DNA from 4 places in the Streptomyces sp. TRD_SC_5 genome. Region 1 is predicted to be linked to each of the others. Evidence: riboswitches for the same ligand, from Rfam matches in the RefSeq annotation. Region 1 holds a riboswitch; each other region holds the start of a gene.
The links. Region 1 has a riboswitch for cyclic di-AMP ahead of AC1P0E_RS02210 (transglycosylase SLT domain-containing protein). Riboswitches for the same ligand answer to the same signal wherever they lie in the genome.
Positions count from the first base shown of each region.

Region 2: another riboswitch for cyclic di-AMP. It lies ahead of AC1P0E_RS29465 (M23 family metallopeptidase); the one in region 1 lies ahead of AC1P0E_RS02210 (transglycosylase SLT domain-containing protein).
Region 3: another riboswitch for cyclic di-AMP. It lies ahead of AC1P0E_RS18125 (M23 family metallopeptidase); the one in region 1 lies ahead of AC1P0E_RS02210 (transglycosylase SLT domain-containing protein).
Region 4: another riboswitch for cyclic di-AMP. It lies ahead of AC1P0E_RS25770 (M23 family metallopeptidase); the one in region 1 lies ahead of AC1P0E_RS02210 (transglycosylase SLT domain-containing protein).

Region 1 is NZ_JBWZZS010000001.1:468,655-472,434, forward strand. Features, by position in the region: gene AC1P0E_RS02200 (glycoside hydrolase family 6 protein) at 1-40, opposite strand, end outside; gene AC1P0E_RS02205 (SDR family oxidoreductase) at 244-1,134, shown strand; cyclic di-AMP (ydaO/yuaA leader) riboswitch at 1,546-1,710, shown strand; gene AC1P0E_RS02210 (transglycosylase SLT domain-containing protein) at 1,715-2,494, shown strand; gene AC1P0E_RS02215 (DUF4873 domain-containing protein) at 2,634-2,900, shown strand; gene AC1P0E_RS02220 (SpoIIE family protein phosphatase) at 2,948-3,780, shown strand, end outside.
Region 2 is NZ_JBWZZS010000001.1:6,440,493-6,444,272, reverse strand. Features, by position in the region: gene AC1P0E_RS29475 (STM4011 family radical SAM protein) at 1-210, shown strand, start outside; gene AC1P0E_RS29470 (SGNH/GDSL hydrolase family protein) at 163-954, opposite strand; gene AC1P0E_RS29465 (M23 family metallopeptidase) at 1,174-2,100, opposite strand; cyclic di-AMP (ydaO/yuaA leader) riboswitch at 2,103-2,275, opposite strand; gene AC1P0E_RS29460 (tyrosine-protein phosphatase) at 2,723-3,547, shown strand; gene AC1P0E_RS29455 (DUF6126 family protein) at 3,597-3,749, opposite strand; gene AC1P0E_RS29450 (helix-turn-helix domain-containing protein) at 3,751-3,780, opposite strand, start outside.
Region 3 is NZ_JBWZZS010000001.1:3,882,584-3,886,363, forward strand. Features, by position in the region: gene AC1P0E_RS18115 (PP2C family protein-serine/threonine phosphatase) at 61-1,260, shown strand; gene AC1P0E_RS18120 (DUF2332 domain-containing protein) at 1,199-2,182, opposite strand; cyclic di-AMP (ydaO/yuaA leader) riboswitch at 2,442-2,589, shown strand; gene AC1P0E_RS18125 (M23 family metallopeptidase) at 2,601-3,686, shown strand; gene AC1P0E_RS18130 (PrsW family intramembrane metalloprotease) at 3,778-3,780, opposite strand, start outside.
Region 4 is NZ_JBWZZS010000001.1:5,609,295-5,613,074, forward strand. Features, by position in the region: gene AC1P0E_RS25760 (M16 family metallopeptidase) at 1-556, shown strand, start outside; gene AC1P0E_RS25765 (M16 family metallopeptidase) at 577-1,944, shown strand; cyclic di-AMP (ydaO/yuaA leader) riboswitch at 2,168-2,336, shown strand; gene AC1P0E_RS25770 (M23 family metallopeptidase) at 2,349-3,176, shown strand; gene AC1P0E_RS25775 (GntR family transcriptional regulator) at 3,344-3,780, shown strand, end outside.

The DNA of each region.
Region 1 (3,780 bases):
CAGCCGCTAACGCTCTTCGGCTTTTTCTGTGATGGCTCACGTGCGGATCTCCCTGTCAGAAGACTGCCGAGGCGAATGGGAGCGCTCCCAAACGTGCTGCGGCATCAATCAAGCAGCGGCCCGCACGCCTGTCAATGAACATGACAAGCTCCGTTCCGATTGACCGACTGCCTCCAGCCGGATTCGGGCACTGGGCTTTGGGGAACCCAGATGTGACCAAATCGGATCAACAAGGAGGCCGCGATGAACGAAGAGAGTCGCGAGGTGGAAAACCCCGTCACGAAGCATCCGCAGCCCGAGCTCCCGGACCAGGAACAGGCTCACCCCGGCTGGACGGGCCCGATGGATCCGCCGCCCGATCACGGCGAGGACTCCTACCGGGGCAACGGGCTGCTGAAGGGCCTCGCCGCAGTGGTGACCGGCGGAGATTCGGGGATCGGCCGGGCGGTGTGTCTGGCCTTCGCACGCGAGGGTGCCGATGTGCTGCTCACCCACCTTCCGGAGGAAGAGAAGGAAGCTGCCGACACCTCACGACTCGTCGAGGAAGCAGGCCGCAGGGCGGTCACCATGAGCTGTGACATCCGGGACGAGGAGCAGTGCCGAGCACTCATTGAGCGCGCCGTCGCGGAATTCGGCCACATCAACATCCTGGTGAACAACGCCGCATATCAAATGTCCCAGCCCGACGGCATCGGCGCTATCACGACCGAGCAATTCGATCGCGTAATGAAGACCAATCTCTACGGCATGTTCTGGCTGTCGAAGATGGCACTCCCCCACATCCCCGAGGGGGGCTGCATTATCAACTCGTCCTCCGTTCAGGCGTACAAGCCCAGCCCGCATCTGCTCGACTACGCCATGACGAAGTCGGCCATTGTCGCCTTCACTCAGGGGCTGGCCCAAATGGTGGCGTCCAGCGGAATCCGCGTCAACGCCGTCGCTCCGGGGCCGGTGTGGACGCCGCTGATTCCGGCGACCATGCCGGACACCACGGAGTTCGGAAAGCAGGCACCGCTGGGGCGGCCCGCACAGCCGGCCGAAATGGCTCCGGCATACGTGTTCCTCGCTTCCCCGCAGGCGAGCTACATCACGGCCGAGATCGTCAACGCCACTGGTGGCACGCCGCTGCCGTAAAACGCCGCTGCGGTAAGACGGCCGACGACGGACGTGCGCGCCCCTTGCCCCTCGGGGCAGGGGGCAACTTCCTTACGTCCACAGGCGATTGGCGAAATGGGCGATCAAGTCCGCTTTCCGTGCGCGTTTAGCCCATGAATTGACCAATGTGGGCGGTTTGCCCGAAAGGTCGCCCTGCCCTGTCGCCCGTGATACGAGTCACGTCCGAGACCGAATGCGGCCAGTTCCGTCGGCGTCAGTTTGCTTCCGCAGAAAGCAAGTTGAGTCTGGCGCCCACGGACAGTGACAGAAGTTTCCGCGCCCTGATACGCCGAGCGATTGCGCCGCGGAATCCAGGGCTTGTTCTCGCCGTCGCTCTCGCCTACCGTCACGGTCAATCCGGGTGGACCGCCGAATCCTGCCGCCGTCCGGAATCCGCACCCACTCACACTCACGTACGGCAGGAGCGGGGGACCCAGGTAAGCCGCCGATCCGGAATGCGTCCGGAACGGCTTGGGGTGAAGTCGCACGGACCGTGCGACCGGGCATCTCCAGCCCGAACCCGACAGCTCACCTCGCAGGCGACGGAGAGGAATTCGTCATGCCCTCGATGGGTAAGCACCGCCGTCCCAAGGCCAGATCTCTCACCCGTGGCCTCATCGCCGCCGGCACCGGTGGCGCCGCACTGGCAATGCCGCTGATCGGCGCGACCACCGCCGGCGCGGCGCAGCCCGCCGCCGTGGAGAAGTCCGTGGCCGCCGCCCCGGCCGCCGCGAAGAAGGCCGCACCCACGACCCACACGGTCGTCGCGGGTGACTCCCTTTCCAAGATCGCGAAAGCGCACTCCGTGAGCGGCAGCTGGAAGAAGCTGTACGAGGACAACCGGCAGGTCATCGGTGACGACCCGGCGCTGATTCACCCCGGCCTCAAGCTGACGATCGGCGCGAAGGCCAAGGCCAAGGCCGATACCAAGGCCGAGACGCCCGCGAAGGCCAAGCCGTCGTCCGACCGGGCCGACCGCTCCGAGACCCGCGCCGCCGTCGCCAAGACCACGACGTACACCAACGACCTGGACGGCTGGATCAAGGAGTCGCTGGCCGTCATGGCCGAGCGCGGCATCCCCGGCACCTACGAGGGCATCCACCGCAACATCATGCGCGAGTCGTCGGGCAACCCGATGGCCATCAACAACTGGGACATCAACGCGCAGAACGGCACGCCGTCCAAGGGCCTCCTCCAGGTCATCGCGCCGACCTTCCAGGCCTACCACGTGCCCGGTACGTCGATGGACAGCTACGACCCGGTCGCCAACATCACCGCCGCGTGCAACTACGCCGCCGACCGGTACGGCTCGATCGACAATGTGAACGGCCCGTACTAGAGCGGCCGCAGGGAAGTTACGGCCTGCCTGCTCCAGCAGGGCCCCGGAGGGTGCCTCGCTGGAGCAGGCAGGCCGTTCGCGTACCCGCGGCCGCGTCCATGTGGCGGGAAGCAGCGGCCGGCGGGCGCACACTGGGGGCATGAGCAACTATCAGGGCCCTGCGGTCCTCATCACCAGTGATGCCGAGATCGATGTCGTGGCCACGTTGAGCGGAGGCAGCTCCGGGCTCGAGTGGGGCGGCAGCGCCCAGACCGACAATGTGCCGGAAGAGTTCTACGCGGCGATGGACAGCGGACATGTCACGCTGCGGCTGGCCGACGGCCGGGAGGCCGACGTGGTGGCGAAGCGCACCGCCATCGGCAGCGGACGGCTGAAGATTTCCGGGGTCGGCTCGATCCCGTTCTAGGACCGCACGGTCGCCCGCAATAAGACATGTAATGCTAAAAATAGGGCATGAGCGGACATCTCGCACGACCCAGGGGTGTCGGCTCACCGCGCTCGTCTCGGCGAGGAGGGCTGTCCCGGCTGGAGGTGCGCAGCGCCGCCGGTCAGGTGCTCTTCCTCCAGATCGTGGTCGCGGTGCTGCTGATCACCGCCGCTGTGGTGGCGCTCACCGTCCAGACGCGCCACGACAGCGAGGGGGACGCCCGTAACCGCTCGCTCGCCGCGGCGGAGGGCTTCGCGGACGCCCCTGGCACCGTCGAGTCCCTGCGGTCTCCCGATCCGGCCGCCGCGCTGCGAGACCACATGGATGCGGCCCAACGGGGGTCGGGTGTGGACTTCATGGCCGTGATGGCACCGGACGGCACCCGGTACGTCGACACCGATCCGACGCTGGTCGGCGAGCGCGCCGAGGCCGTGGAACGCGCCACGGCCGGAGAAGCCTTCACGGAGATCTTCAAGGGCGCCCCGAACGACGCGGCCCGGGCCGTCGTCCCCGTGACCGACGCCGACGGTTCCGTCGTCGGCCTGGTCACCGCCGGCGTCACGGTCGAGAACGTCGGTGACGCGGTGGACCGCCATCTGCCGATGCTCTTGGGTTCCGCCGTCGGCGCGCTCGCCCTCGCCACCGGCAGCGCCGTGCTCGTGAGCAGGCGGCTGCGCCGGCAGACGCACGGTCTCGGCCCCACCGAGATGACCCGGATGTACGAGCACCACGACGCGGTTCTGCACGCCGTACGGGAGGGGGTGCTCATCATCGGGGACGACGGCCGGATGACGCTGCTGAACGACGAGGCCCGCAGGCTCCTCGAACTGCCCGCCGGCGCGGAGGGACGGCACGTCAC
Region 2 (3,780 bases), 6.0 Mb from region 1:
GACGGTTCGTACCGCCGGGCACTGCGCCCGCGCGCCTGCCCGCTCGCCGCCTGCGACTGCCACATCGGCTACGTCCACCTGGAGACGCTGCCGCTGTACGACGTGTTCGCGGGCGGCATCCTGGAGCGCATACCCCGCACGCCCCGCGTTCCCGTCCCCCTCTCACAAGGGCAGCAGATCGGGCCTCTTCGCCTCGATGTGATCACCTGACGACTCCCCACGCAGCCGCCGCCCGATCCACGGCACCAGATACTCGCGCGCCCACTGGATGTTGTCCCGGCGCATCTCCAGCGAGCCGCGCGGCGCCATCGGCGGCCACGCCTGGTCCGGATCGGCCGGTACACCGAGCCCGAGCACCTGTGCGGCGCGCAGCGCGACCCGGGTATGGCCCTCGGGCGAGAGGTGGAGCCGGTCGCCGTCCCAGGCGCGCCTGTCCTGGACGGACTTGAGCGACCACAGGTCGAGCACCGGGCAGTCGTACCGGTCGGCGACCGCCCGTACGTGAGCGGTGTACGTCGCGATCTTGCCCCGCAGATGGCGCAGTACGGGAATGCCGCGCGTGTCGAAGCCGGTGGTCACCATGACGGTGCCCACCGCGTTGGTGAGGTCCGCGACGGCCCGCTCGAAGCGCTCGGCGACGTCGTCGGGGTCGCTGCCGGGCCGGAGGATGTCGTTGCCGCCGGCGCAGAAGCTCACCAGATCGGGGGCCAGTTCCTTCGCGCGCGGGAGTTGCTCGGCCACGATCTGGTCGAGGAGGCGGCCGCGTACGGCGAGGTTGGCGTAGCGGAACGTGTGCTCGGGGACGCGGTCGTCGAGGAGTACGGCGAGCCGGTCGGCCCAGCCGATGAACGCACCGTCGGGTCCGGGATCTCCGACGCCTTCGGTGAAGCTGTCGCCGATCGCCGCGTACGACCCGATGGTGCCTGTACTGAATGATCTCGAATCGTCTGCCACGTCGGCACATCCTTCACTGGAGCGAGTGACCTACGCCACCGTAGGGAGGGGTTGACGCGGCGTGACATATGACACCGGTCAAGATTCACCCAATCCGGAATAGACCCGAAACGCACGTACGCCCCCTTTTGCCGCCGGGCGTGGCAGCAAAAGGGGGCGTACGGGAGCGTCGTTCAGGACGGACCAGACGGACCAGGCGGACCTGACCGACCAGACGGATCAGACAGTGACGCCGTGGCCGCGCAGGTAGGCCAGCGGGTCGACGTCCGAGCCGTAGCTCGGGCCGGTGCGGATTTCGAAGTGCAGGTGCGGGCCGGTGGAGTTGCCCGTGCTGCCGGAGAGGCCTATCTGGGTGCCGCCGCCGACGCTCTGGCCGGAGGAGACGGACAGCGAGGACAGGTGGGCGTACTGCGAGTACCGGCCGTCGTCGTGCTTGATGACGACCTCGTTGCCGTACGACCCGCTCCAGCCCGCGGAGACGACGGTGCCGGAGCCGACCGCCTTGACCGGGGTACCGCTGGACGCGGAGAAGTCGACGCCCGTGTGGTAGCCGCTGGACCAGCTGCCGCCGGCGGCGCGGTACGGGGTGGTGACGCCCGCGGAGACCGGGGCGGTGAAGCCGGATCCGGTGCTCTGCGCGGCGGCGGGGGCGGGCTTCTCGACCTCGGCCTTGACCTCGGCCTTGGGCTCGGCCTTCGGGGCGGCGGGCGCGGGCGCCTTGGCCGCCGGCTGCGCCGGCTTCGCGGGTGCGGCCTTCGCGGGCGCCGCCGCCTTCGCGCCGATGGTCAGCTTCATGCCGGGCAGGATCAGCGAGGGGTTGCCGCCGACAACCTCACGGTTGTCGTCGTACAGCTTCTGCCAGCCGCCGCGCACGTCCTGCTCGTCGGCGATCTTGGACAGGTAGTCGCCGGCGACCACGGCGTAGGTCTTGGTGCTGGTCTTCTTCTTGGGCGTCGCCTTCTTGGCAACGTCCGAAGCGGCGGCCTGGCCGGCGGACGCGGCAGCCGGGGCCGCCTTCTCCGCGGCGTTCGCGCCGGTGGCGGCGATGAGGGGAAGTGCGAGTACTGCCCCGCCCGTTCCGGCGGCGGCGAATCCGCGCGTGAGCGAGTTGGACCTCGGGCGGCGGTGCTTACCCTTTGCGGGCATGGAACATTCCTCTCCGGCGCCTACGAGGTGAGCTGTCGGGTTCGGGCTGGAGATGCCCGGCCGCGCTGTTGCGCGACTTAACCCCAAAGCCGGTCCGGACGTGGAACATCCGGATGACCGGCGTACTTACCTGGGTCCCCCGCTCCTGCCACGCGTGAGTGAGTGTGGGTGCGGATTCCGGGAGGTGGCAGGATTCGGCGGTCCACCCGGATTGACGGTGACCGTAAGCCGACGCGGCTCCCCCGTACAAGCCAGTCCATTCACTCCGCCGTCGCCCCACAAGAATTCATGACGCAATTCCCGTCACCCTCTGTGGATTACGGATCTTTGGGCCCCGCCTGTGAACTGGTATTTACCCACGGCGCTTCGCCACGCACCGTCACGAATATGATCCTGCTCACCAGCGGTCTCACCATTTCCCGTACCTACAAGGGGAGTTAGCAGGACATAGTCCGTTTCACCCGAACAATCACTTACGCCCCATCCTGTAGCGGTAAGAGCAGGCGACTCCACGACAGGCCGCGCCGGGTCGGCCGAGATGGTTGCCCAACGAACCCATGTCGTATCGTCGAAACGCGCCGAAGTCGGCGAGCAGCGCCGACGGCAGACTTCAGGAGCCCACGTGACACAGCAGCTGCCGCAGGTCCCGTCGACAGAGCCCGAGCAGGAGCCCGAGCTTGCCGCCGTGCGCAACTTCCGTGATGTGGGCGGCCTGCCGACGGTGGACGGGCGGCGGGTACGGCACGGAGTCCTCTTCCGCAGCGGTCACCTGGCGCACGCCACCGCCGCCGACGCGGCGTTCCTGGGTTCGCTGGGCCTCCACACGATCTTCGACTTCCGCAACGAGGCGGACCAGCAACTGGAAGGCCCGGACATCGAGCTGCCGGGGGTGCGCAATGTCAACCTGCCATTGACGGACCCGGCCGACGGCGCCGTGTTCTGGAAGATGGTCCGCGACGGGAACCTCGACGAGCTGCGCGAGATCCTCTCGGACGGCAAGGCCGCGGACCGGATGTCGGCGACGTACCGCGTGATCATCAAGGAGCGTACGGCCGAGCACAGCCAGGTGCTGCACGCTCTCGCCGAGGAAGCCGTCCCCGCGCTCATGCACTGCGCGGCGGGCAAGGACCGGGCGGGCCTGTCCATAGCGGTGGCCCTGCTGGCGGTCGGCGTGGAGCGCGAGGCCATCGAGGCCGACTACCTGAAGTCGAACGACCCGCACCGCCGCTACAAGGTGCGCCGCAGCGACAACTCGTCGGCCGGGATGTCACCCGAGGTCATGGAGCTGCTCAGCCCGCTTTTCGAGGCCCGCGCGGAGTATCTGAACGCCGCCTTCGAGACGATCGAGGAGATCTGGGGCACCACCGACCGCTACCTCGCGGAGGGGCTGGGCATCACTCCGGAGACCCGGGAGCGGCTGCGGACGCGCCTGCTCGACAAGAGCTGATCACATCGAGTACCGGTGTCGGCCGCGAGTACCGGCGTCGGCCGCAAGATCAGCGCTGGCCGCCGAGCGTGAAGAGCAGGTAGACGAAGGCCGCGAAGAGGTGGCCCGCGACGACGTACACGAAGACGCGGACCGCCAGGCCCCTGGGGATCTTGTCCTCCGCGAAGCGGCGAACGGTGGTCTTCTCTTCGGGCTGCGGCATGTCAGGTCTCCTGGGGCAGGCACAGGCCGCC
Region 3 (3,780 bases), 3.4 Mb from region 1:
CAGCCTGGGCTGGGCGCGGTACCGTCCGCAGCCGGGTGCGCGGCGAAGCGGGAGACCCAGGTGGGGAAGCAAGACGGAGCGGGCGGCGGACGCGATGCGGGTAAGGCCTCGCGGTTCGTACGGGCGCTGCCCGCGCTGCTGATCGCCGGCGGCTGCGTGTTCGACGTCACCACACCGCCGCACTTCACCGCGTCGCCGCTCTTCGCCGCCGCCCCGCTGATCGCCGCGCCGCTCTTCTCCCTCCTCAACACCCTGGTGACCGGCGGCATCGCGATCGCCGCTGTCATCGGGCTGCATCTCTACAACCGCACGTCGACGCACGTCGAGTCCGTGACCGAGCTGATCACCATCGTCACCGTCGCCGTCCTCGCGCTCGTCATCAACCGCGTCGTACGCCGCAGCGGCCGGCAGCTTGCTTCCGCCCGCACCATCGCCGAGGCGGCCCAGCGCGCCGTGATCCCCGTGCCCGCCGACCGGATCGCCGGGCTGCACATCGCCGCGCGGTACGAGGCCGCTCAGGCGGACGCCTTCATCGGCGGGGACCTCTTCGCCGTACAGGACACGCCGTCCGGGGTGCGGCTGGTGGTCGGCGACGTACGCGGGAAGGGGCTCGACGCGGTGGAGGCGGTGGCCGTCGTCGTCGGGGCGTTCCGGGAGGCCGCCGAGCAGGAGCGCACGCTCGAGGGTGTCGCACAGCGGCTGGAGCGGGCGCTCAAGCGGGAGGGCGCGCGGCGTGACGGGCTGGATGCCTTCGAGGGCTTCACGACGGCCGTACTGGGCGAGATCCCGCGCGGTGAGGGCATCGTGAGGCTGGTCAACCGCGGGCATCCGGAGCCGCTGCTGCTGTACGCCGACGGGGATGTCGCGGAGATCGTGCCGGCCGTGGCCGCGCTGCCCCTGGGGATGGGTGAGCTGGCGGCCTGGCCGGACCGGGCGCAGGACTACGCGTTCCCGCCGGGCGCCACGCTGCTGCTCTACACGGACGGTCTGTCCGAGGCCAGGAATGCCGCGGGTGTCTTCTACGATCCGGCCGCGCGGCTGCGCGGGCGGATCTTCCCGGGGCCCGAGGCGCTGCTGGACGCGCTCACCGACGACGTACGGCTGCACACGGCCGGAGCCGCCACGGACGACATGGCCCTGCTGGCGGTCGGGCGGCCCGCCGAGGGCCAGCAGGACCGCCGCAGGACCGTGGGTCTCGTCAGGCGGCTGGACCTGCCTGACGGCCGAACCAGTGCAGGCTCTGGCCGTGCGGGGCCGTGAAGGCGACCGCGCGCTCGTCGAGGGCGAGGGTGAGCAGGTGCTCGTCGTCGGGGGCCGGGGCGTCGAGCCAGGGCAGCACGGTGTGGTGCTCGTTGGAGATCCAGTGGCCGGGCAAGTCACGTACGAGCGCGGCGAACTCCTCGCGGCGGGCGAGCGGCAGGTACATCAGTACGGCGGTGTGGAAGACGACCAGGGTCGCGTCCGCCGGGGCCTCGGCCGCCAGCGCCGGGAGTTCGTCGACGAGGTCGCCGCGGACGATGCGGTGGCTGGGCGCCGTACGTACGGCCTCGATGGCGGCGAGCTGCTGACGCGGGCGCTCCGCGCGGCCGGGCCAGATCAGTGACTGGAGCCAGCGGACGTCGTCCTCGTCGGTGGGGTCGAGGGGGTTGAGGTCGATGCCGGCGCGCCACGCGATGTCCGGGAGCGCGGTGGGCAGGGGCGTGGGACCGTCCGTACGGCAGTCGAAGGTGACGGGCGAGGTGCCGAGGACGGGGCCGTCGTCGTAGCGGTAGGCGTAGCGGTCGGGGTGGAGGCACAGGCCCGCGGAGGCGCCGACCTCGATGAGGGCGAGCGGCTGGGGGAGCGTGGCGAGGAGGGGCAGTAGGGTGGCGCAGCGCGCGGGCTCGTTGGTCTGGGTGAAGCGGGCCAGCATGACGGTGCGTACGTCGTCCCAGTGGGCCAGGGTCCAGTCGCGGAAGGGCGCCCACTGCTCGTAGGGGCCGCCCAGGTGGCGGACGGCGGCGAGGAGGAGATTGGGCTGCTGCTTGTTGCCGGGGGGCAGGGCGGCGATGAGGGCGCAGAGGTCCTGGTCCTCGCTGATGCGGGCGGTGAGTTCGGCGTAGGCGGGGGAGGTGCCGCGCGCCTGCTGCTCGGAGAACTCGCGGTAGCGATCGGCCACCGATTGCGTGCTGTTGACAACCATGGGGCTGAAGTTAGCCCTGCGACCGGGGCGGCGACGCTGGGTAATCGCGGGACACCCCTGCGCATAACAATTGACGAACCGTCATGGTGCGGATGTTTTCTGAGGGGTGGTCAACTCGTCCGACTGTGGCCGCTTGTGTCCTGATTAGTCCAGGCCAAGGTCCTTAACGATCAGTTGGAACGGCTTGGAAACCGGAGCCCGTGTCTATTAACGTTCGATAACGCAGCGCGGTCGTCCCAGTCGTCGCAAGAGACGGCACCGTGCGCACGCGCCGAATTCCGCAAGGGAACCGGGGAACCACGTTCCTTGGGGTGAATCGGGCCGCTTCGTACCCACGGAGAGGCCCGTAGGAGACCTTCCTGCTCCGAACCCGTCAGCTAACCCGGTAGGCGAGAAGGAAGGAAAGGAGCACGCCTCCGTGGCGTCCAACAGGCCTGCCCCCGAAGCCACCCTGCCCCCTTACGGGGCACCCAGCGACACCGGGAATCCCGTCGGCGGGGAGGGGACCTGGGAGGAGTGGAATCCGACTGAGGAATCCGTCCGGCCCGTACGCGGTCGTCACCGCGTCGCAAAGCAGCGCGGCGGTCTCGGCCGCAGCTCCACCGTTCTGGGCGTCGGCGTCATCGCCGCGGTCGGCGCGGGCGGCATCGCCACCGCGCAGGACAAGCCGGCCATCTCGATCTCCCTTCCCGACGCGATAGCGGACTCACTTCCCGACGCCAAGTCACTACCCGGTGTCGGCTCTTTGATGTCCGACGACGCGGAATCCGGTTCCGGTTCCGGCGAAGCGATCATGGCCGCCGCCCCGCTCACCACCGCGGGCATCACCACCGCCGACGCGCAGCAGGGCACCACCGACGCGGGCGAGGCCCTGCGCGCCCGCATCCTCCAGCAGGCCGAGCAGCAGCAGGCCGCCGCCGACGCCGAGGTGAAGCTGGCCGCCGAGAAGGAGGCGGCCGAGCAGGCCGCCGCCGACGCGAAGAAGCAGCAGAGCGCGGCTGAGGCGAAGGTCGCCGAGGAGAAGCGCGAAGCCGAGGAGAAGAGGCGCCAGGCGGCGGAAGAGGCCAAGCGCAAGGCCGAGGAGGAGCGGCTCGCCAAGCTGGCCGCCAGCTTCTCGCTGCCCACCTCTTCGTACACGCTCACCTCCACCTACGGGCAGTCCGGCTCGATGTGGTCCTCCGGCCAGCACACCGGTCTCGACTTCGCCGCACCGACGGGCACGCCGGTCAAGGCCGTGCACGGCGGCACGATCAAGTCCGCGGGCTGGTCGGGTTCGTACGGCTACCGCATCGTCCTGGAGCTCGCGGACGGTACTGAGGTCTGGTACTGCCACCTCTCCTCGATGACCGTCACGTCCGGCGAAGTCGGTACGGGCGACGTCATCGGCAACGTGGGCGCCACCGGCAACGTGACCGGGCCGCACCTGCACCTCGAAGTGCACACGCCCGACGGTGCCGGGGTCGACCCCGCGGCGTGGCTGCGCGGTAAGGGCCTCTCCGTCTGACGACCTGACGATTTCTCCCACAGTCCCCGGCAGTCTTGGCGCACGCCCCCCGCGCCCAGGGCTGCCGGTCTGTGTATGCGTCGTACGGCGGCTA
Region 4 (3,780 bases), 5.1 Mb from region 1:
CGAGGCCGACGCCGCCGACCTGGCACTCACCGTCCTCGGCGGCGGCGAGTCCTCCCGGCTGCACAACCGCCTGGTCCGCCGCGACCGTACGGCCGTCGCCGCCGGCTTCGGGCTGCTGCGCCTGTCCGGCGCGCCCTCGCTCGGCTGGCTGGACGTCAAGACGTCGGCCGGCGTCGAGGTGCCCGACATCGAGCGCGCCGTCGACGAGGAGCTGGCCCGCTTCGCCGCCGAGGGCCCGACGCCCGAGGAGATGGAGCGCGCGCAGGCCCAGTTGGAGCGCGAGTGGCTCGACCGGCTCGGTACGGTCGCGGGCCGCGCCGACGAACTGTGCCGGTACGCCGTCCTGTTCGGCGACCCCCAGCTCGCGCTGACCGCCGTCGGGCGCGTCCTGGAGATCACGGCGGAGGAGGTCCAGGCGGCCGCCAAGGCCCGCCTGCGCCCGGACAACCGCGCGGTCCTGGTGTACGAGCCGACCCACGCGGCCGGCGAAGCCGACGCCGACGACACCACCGCTGCCGCCGGTGAGACCGCGACGCAGGAAGGGACGGACAAGTGACCGACACCGCAGCCGTGAACATGAAGTTCCACCCGCAGCCGCAGGGCGGTACCCCCACGCCGTGGGCCTTCCCCGCCCCCGAGCGCGGCTCCCTGCCCAACGGCCTGACCGTACTGCGCTGCCACCGCCCCGGCCAGCAGGTGGTGGCCGTCGAGGTCTTCCTCGCCGCCCCCCTGGAGGCCGAGCCGGCCGGCCTCGACGGCGTGGCCACGATCATGGCGCGGGCCTTCTCCGAGGGCACCGACAAGCACTCCGCCGAGGAGTTCGCCGCCGAGCTGGAGCGCTGCGGCGCCACACTCGACGCGTACGCCGACCATCCGGGCGTCCGGGTCTCCCTGGAAGTCCCCGTCTCCCGGCTGCCCAAGGCGCTCGGCCTGCTCGCCGACGCGCTGCGCGCCCCCGCCTTCGCGGAGAGCGAGATCGAGCGCCTGGTGGCCAACCGGCTCGACGAGATCCCGCACGAGACGGCCAACCCGTCCCGCCGCGCGGCCAAGCAGCTCTCCAAGGAGCTCTTCCCGGCCACCTCGCGCATGTCGCGTCCGCGCCAGGGCACCGAGGAGACGGTGGGGCAGATCGACTCCGGCGCCGTGCGGGGCTTCTACGCGGCGCACGTGCGCCCCGCGACCGCCACCGCCGTGGTCGTCGGCGACCTCGAGGGAACGGACCTGGACGCGATCCTGGCCGACACCCTGGGCGCGTGGAAGGGCGACACCGCCGAACCCCGCCCCGTACCGCCGGTGACCGCCGACGACACGGGCCGTGTGGTCATCGTGGACCGTCCCGGCGCGGTCCAGACGCAGCTGCTCATCGGCCGGATCGGACCCGACCGGCACGACAGCGTCTGGCCGGCCCAGGTCCTCGGCACCTACTGCCTGGGCGGCACGCTCACCTCCCGCCTCGACCGCGTCCTGCGCGAGGAGAAGGGGTACACGTACGGCGTGCGCGCCTTCGGCCAGGTGCTGCGCTCCGCCGCCGACGGGTCGGGCGCGTCGATGCTGGCGATCAGCGGCTCGGTGGACACGGAGTCCACGGGCCCGGCGCTCGAAGACCTCTGGAAGGTGCTGCGCACCCTCGCGGCCGAGGGCCTCACGGACGCCGAGCGGGATGTCGCCGTACAGAACCTGGTGGGTGTCGCGCCGCTCAAGTACGAGACGGCCGCGGCCGTCGCCGGCACGCTCGCCGATCAGGTCGAGCAGCACCTGCCGGACGACTTCCAGGCCCGGATGTACGCCCGCCTCGCGGAGACGGGCACCGTGGAGGCCACCGCGGCGGCCGTCAGCGCCTTCCCCGAGGACCACCTGGTCACGGTGCTCGTCGGGGACGCGTCGCAGATCGAGGAGCCCGTGAGGGCGCTGGGCATCGGTGACGTGACGGTGGTCAGCGGCTGACCTGCCGGAGCCAGACGCACAACTCATCCCAAAGCGGTGGATAGAGGGGCCCCGGAAGCCGAAAGGCTGCCGGGGTCCTTCTCTTATGTCCGTTTTGTTGTGGAGGTTGCCTGTCTGGCCTGTGGGGTGCGTTACAAAACGCCCTGTCTGTTTGGTGATTAAAAGATGTCCCGTTTAGCGTCTGTCCGGCTGTCCGTCAGCAGTGAGCCGCATCCGCGGCACCGGACAGTCATCGCCGAGTCCCCGTCAGGCGCGAGCCTGGGGAGCCGGGGACCCAATCAGTCCCTGGGGTGAATCGGACGTCCTTCGTGCGCACGTGCGACAGGGGTCCGTAGGAGACCTTCCTGCTCCGAACCCGTCAGCTAACCCGGTAGGCGAGAAGGAAGGAAAGGATCAGCCACTCCATGGCGTTCACCCGTGCCACCGGGAAGCACCGTCGTCCCAGCCGTCTGACGCGCAAGAGCGCGAACATGGCGGGCGTCGCAGCCCTCGCGACCACCGGCGTCATCGGAGGCCTGGCCTCTCCGGCCCTCGCCGCCGAAACGGCCGTTGCCGCCGAGGACACCGGCCTCACCCAGGCCATCGTCATCGGCGACTCCCTCGCCGACCAGATCGCCGCCCAGGCCGAGGCGCAGCAGCACGCCGCCGACAAGGCGGAGGCCGAGCGCAAGGCCGAGGCGAAGCGCAAGGCGGAAGCGAAGCGCAAGGCGGAGGCCAAGGCCAAGGCGGAGGCCGAGGCGGAGGCCGAGGCGCGGGCCAGGAAGGAGCGCGAGGAGCGCGCGGCCAAGGAGCGCGCCGCCCGCGAGGCGGAGCGCAAGCGCCTCAACGGCTACACCCTTCCCGTCGCCGGCTCCGCCGTGACCACCGGCTACAAGACCGGCGGCAACCTCTGGTCCTCCGGCAGCCACTCCGGCGTCGACTTCCGCGCCGCGTCCGGCAGTTCCGTCGTCTCCGTCGGTGCGGGCACCGTCGTCGAGGCCGGCTGGGGCGGGGCGTACGGCAACAACATCGTCATCCGGATGAACGACGGCACGTACACGCAGTACGGCCACCTGTCGTCCCTCGGCGTCTCGGTCGGCCAGTCCGTCGCGTCGGGCCAGCAGATAGGCATCTCGGGCTCGACCGGCAACTCGACCGGGCCGCACCTGCACTTCGAGGCGCGCACGTCCCCCGAGTACGGCTCCGACATGGACCCGGTCGCGTACCTGCGCGCGCACGGCGTGAACGTCTGACGGACAGTCGTACGGAAGGCCCCGGTTTCCCCGCCGGGGCCTTCCGCATGTCCAAAAGCCGTCCATTGATTCCGGCCTCCCGTCGGAAATCGCGGAATGCTGCAATAGAGTCACCGAACAAGCGTCGGTCGACCGCGTTTCGCGGGGATTAAGGCGGAGGTCCGGTCATGCGCATTCCCGCGCAATCGGTATGCACAGCAATCCGTGACGACATCGTTTCCGGTGTCTTCGCGCGGGGCAGCAGGCTCACCGAAGAGCTGCTGGCACGCCGTTACGGTGTCTCGCGTGTCCCGGTGCGCGAGGCGCTGCGCACGCTGGAGTCCGAGGGATTCGTCACCACCCGCCGGCACGCGGGCGCCTGCGTGGCCGAGCCCACCGAGCAGGAGGCCGCCGACCTGCTGGAGGTACGGACGCTGCTCGAGCCGCTGAGCGCGGCCCGCGCCGCCCAGCGGCGCAACGAGGCCCATCTCAAGGTGCTGCGGGGCCTGGTGAGGCTCGGCCAGGAGCGGGCCCGCAGGGGCGAGGGTGAGGATCTGCGCTCGCTGGGCAGCTGGTTCCACGAGACGCTCGTGCAGGCCTCGGGCAGTCCTGGGCTCACCGCCCT